DNA from 2 places in the Sphingobacterium zeae genome. Region 2 is predicted to be linked to the other one. Evidence: riboswitches for the same ligand, from Rfam matches in the RefSeq annotation. Region 2 holds a riboswitch; the other holds the start of a gene.
What was found. Region 2 has a riboswitch for S-adenosylmethionine ahead of metE (5-methyltetrahydropteroyltriglutamate--homocysteine S-methyltransferase). Riboswitches for the same ligand answer to the same signal wherever they lie in the genome.

Region 1 (2,206 bases), 2.8 Mb from region 2:
ACCAAAACACGCAATATAGAACGCATACTAGGTACATTTTCGGGAATTGCCGTCGGAATACTCTGTTTGGTCTCCATTGATTTTCTGCCCGCTCTTCTTCTAATTGCCGCTACTGGACTATTTGGATTCTTCTTGTTCAACCGATCAAACTATATGGTCAGTGTGATCTTTATTACGCTGGGCATAGTCATTGCATTAAACTTATTTGAAGGAAATATTAATATCATTTTGGGCAGTAGAATAATTTTTACTTTAGTAGGTGCGCTGCTGGCAATAGCGGGTTATTTCTTGATACCAGTGCGCCAAAGCACGAGTATGGTCCACTTAGCAAAAGAGGTCGCATTATATAACCACCATTATTTTCAAATTATCAACAAACGCCTTTCCGACGATCTGCAAAGTTCTTTCGACATTCGGCTCGCTCGAAAAAAGGCACAGACAGCCATGGCTCTCTTTTCCGAAGCAATCAATCAAATGAAAAAAGAACCTGAGCACAAATGGGTCGACTGGTCTCATATCCATCATTTTCAAGCACTCTCCTATCGCATCAATTCACATTTGGTTGGTCTCTCCATATCCTTAGGTCGAGAGGCGAATCACGAAATACAGCAGGGTATCCACGGTAGGATTGATGCTTTGAAACCTCTTTTAACCGATTTAGATCAGCTTGCTGAAAATATCAACTTTACTAAAACATAAGGCCAAACGATGCATTTATGTATCGCTATTGGATAACGAATATGCGATTACAGCTAAGGAGGCAGTTCTCTTTTAACTAAAAAAAACGTATTTCTTTTGCATTGATAAAAAAGAAGTTTATATTTGTGTCGTCTTCGAAAGAAGATTTCTAATCAACACCTTCCTTAATCAGTAGGTCTTGATTTATAAAGAAGTGGCGAGAGACTGGCTCAATGACCCACTGGCAACCTTCAATTTGCTTGAAAAGGTGCCAATTCCTGTCCAAAATAATATCGTTTTGGAGCATATAAATGATATAAGACAATGCTTATTAAATTACTGAAATCCATTAAAAATTCAGGTTCAATAGAACTGAACCTTGCGAACAGCAAAAGTGTACTACATCGTAAAAAAGTATCGATGCGAATGCGTATGCATACACACTTCCCTGCTTGTTAAAAATCATTTCCTTTTTCCTTGGATAACGATTTGACAGACCTTCGAAGTAGGTGTGTATGCTTCTCTTTTACCTTTACAAATTCTTTTTTGAAACCTTAAAATCTGATATATTATGTCTTCTAACAAAAATTTAAAATTCGAAACACTACAGGTTCATGCTGGCCAGGTCGCTGATCCTACCACAGGATCCAGAGCAGTTCCTATATATCAAACAACATCTTTTGTATTTGAAAATGCAGAACATGGAGCCAATCTATTCGCGTTAAAGCAGTTTGGAAACATTTATACCCGGATCATGAATCCAACTACGGATGTATTTGAACAACGGATTGCAGCTTTAGAAGGTGGCATTTCAGCAGTCGCAGTTGCATCTGGTCAGGCAGCGCAGTTTATTGCATTAAATAATATTCTTGAAAACGGCGACAATTTTGTTGCAGGGTCCAACTTATATGGAGGCACATTCAATCAATTCAAAGTTTCATTCAAACGGCTAGGTATTGAAGCTCGTTTTGCAACCGATGCTGAAGCTGATAAAATAGAAGCGCTCATTGATGATAAAACTAAGGCTATCTATGTCGAAACAATCGGAAACCCGAGTTTCAATATTCCTGATTTTGAAAAAATCGCCGCTGTAGCGAAGAAATACGATTTGCCATTAATTGTTGACAACACATTTGGAGCTGGGGGTTATTTATTTAAACCATTAGAGCATGGGGCAAACGTAGTCGTTGAATCGGCAACGAAATGGATTGGGGGGCATGGAACCAGCATTGGTGGCGTCATCGTTGATGGGGGTAACTATAACTGGGGGAATGGGAAGTATCCACAATTTTCTGAACCATCCGAGGGTTATCATGGATTGGTGTTTTCAGATGTTTTTGGTGAAAATGGCCCATTTGGCAATATACAATTTGCAATTCGCGCGCGTGTAGAGGGATTAAGAGATTTCGGACCAGCGCTCTCTCCTTTCAATTCATTCTTGTTGTTACAAGGCCTTGAAACATTGTCTCTACGTGTACAACGGCATATCGACAACGCGTTGGAAATAGCTAGATGGCTTGAGGCCCAT
Region 2 (2,206 bases):
TTTTCTGTTTCTTCTGCGATTGCTTTATCGTATTCTGCCTGCGTAATAGCACCCTTTTTCAGGTCTGCTCTCCATTTACGAACATCTTTCGTTTGTGGAAATGAACCGATAGTGGTGGTCGGGAATGCCGGCAAGTTGAACTTCGCTTGTTGCGCCGCTTTACGGTCTGCAAATGCTGAAGAGCGTTTTGCATCCTCATCAGTGATATTGCTTGTACGTGTTTTAACTTCAGGTTTGTGAATTAATGGAGAAGTGCGACGGCTTTCAGCAGCAGCTTTGTTCGCTTTAAAACGTTTCGCTGTTTCCGCATCAACTTCGCCTTCTGCCAATACAGCTAAGTCTTTTACCTCAGCTAATTTTTGTTTAGCAAATGCTAACCAATTCTTTACTTCAGCAGGTAATGATTGTTCATTATGCTCATTATCTAGGTCAAAAGGAACATGCAACAATGATGAAGATGGAGCCACCCAAACACGGTCTTTTCCTAATGCATCAACAGCCTGTTTGATTTTAACCAATGATTTTTCGTAATCATTTTTCCAGATGTTACGGCCTTCAACAATACCTAAAGATAATGTTAATGAAGCTGGAACTTTAGCCAATACCGTATCCAATTGGTTTTCACCGCGTACCAGATCCAAATGTAAAGCATGGATAGGTAAGTTAACTGCGATATCTTCGTTGTCTTTTAAAGCTTCGAAGTAAGTCGTTGCGATTAATTTGATATTTTTTGCTGCTGCAGCTAATTTTTCGAAAGTAGGTTGATATAAAGCTTTTACTTTAGCATCTAGATCCAATGCTAAGAAAGGCTCATCAATCTGGACATACTGTGCACCAGCATCAGCTAGTTTAGCCAATATTTGCTCGTATACAGGCACAAGTTTATCCAATAAATCGATACGGTCGAAGCCAGCTTCTTTTTCTTTACCGATCAATAGGTAAGTGATCGGACCAAGCAAAACTGGTTTAGTGTCAATGCCCAATGATTTTGCTTCATTGTATTCGTTTAAGAATTTTTCAGAAGTCAATTTAAATTCTTGATCTTTTGTAAATTCTGGTACCATGTAGTGGTAGTTGGTATCTAACCACTTGGTCATTTCCATTGCAGTCACGTCGATTCCTTCCTGCTGGAAACCACGAGCCATAGCGAAATATAGATCTAAACTGTAATTGTTGTCTACTTTATTCAATAAGGAATGGTAACGGGCAGGAATTGCACCAACCGTAAGGGTTAAATCCAATACTTGATCGTAAAAGGAGAAATCATTGGAAGGGATCAAATCTATTCCAGCATCTTTTTGTGTTTTCCAATTGCCTTCACGTATTTTTTTTGCGGTATCCAATAATTCCTCAACAGAAGATTTTTTAGCCCAATAGGCCTCATTGGCTTTTTTCAATTCGCGGAACGCGCCCACACGAGGGTAACCTAAATTGTTAGTCAATAACATAATGAATGTTTTTAATATTTTTTTTCAACTATATTTCTTGCTAGAGAGAGAAGGACACACTAGAATTTGGTGACTTCGGCTTATCATTCCCATATACAATGGGTAGAATTTAGCACCTTGTCAAGGGACAGGTTGCTAAGGCTTCATCGGGTCTATTCCCTCTGCCTTTCTCTATAAGCGATGCTAAGGTACGTAATTATTTTAAAAATGCAAATTTTTTATGAAAGTATACCTATTTTTTATATTCTACTAAGAACGAGATGCTTTTTTTCTCTTCTTCTCATCGAATTACTATTTTATTTCATAATTCATTGCGTGACAGATAAAAAATGGGAATGATCGATTGACTCATTCCCTGTGTTTTTAGCTTACCAAAAGTTTGTAACCTTTGCCATGTACATTTACAATCTCAACTTTACTATCCTCTTTCAGGTATTTTCGAAGTTTACTGAGAAAGACATCCATACTTCTACCAGTAAAATAGTTGTCATCATGCCATATCTTTAATAAGGCCTCCTCTCTTGTCAATACATCATTTTTCTTTAGGCAGAGCAGGCGTAATAGTTCAGCTTCTTTAGTCGATAGTTTCTGCATCTGCCCTTTATAGGAAATCTGCTGACTTGTGTAATCAAAGAAATAATCGCCAATTTCAAATTTGTCTGCAACTACCTCTTCTTCTTTATCCCGAACACTGCGTTTTAGCAGGGCATTGATGCGAAGTAACAATTCCTCAACCCGAAACGGCTTGGTAATATAAT

Region 1: it holds a riboswitch for S-adenosylmethionine, as region 2 does, so the genes downstream of both, QE382_RS10500 (O-acetylhomoserine aminocarboxypropyltransferase/cysteine synthase family protein) here and metE (5-methyltetrahydropteroyltriglutamate--homocysteine S-methyltransferase) in region 2, are expected to answer to the same signal.

The regions. Positions count from the first base shown of each region.
Region 1 covers NZ_JAUTBA010000001.1:2,528,777-2,530,982, reverse strand. The annotation lists gene QE382_RS10505 (FUSC family protein) at 1-699, shown strand, start outside; SAM riboswitch class I at 880-992, shown strand; gene QE382_RS10500 (O-acetylhomoserine aminocarboxypropyltransferase/cysteine synthase family protein) at 1,250-2,206, shown strand, end outside.
Region 2 covers NZ_JAUTBA010000001.1:5,342,357-5,344,562, reverse strand. The annotation lists gene metE (5-methyltetrahydropteroyltriglutamate--homocysteine S-methyltransferase) at 1-1,448, opposite strand, end outside; SAM riboswitch class I at 1,526-1,628, opposite strand; gene QE382_RS22520 (response regulator transcription factor) at 1,812-2,206, opposite strand, start outside.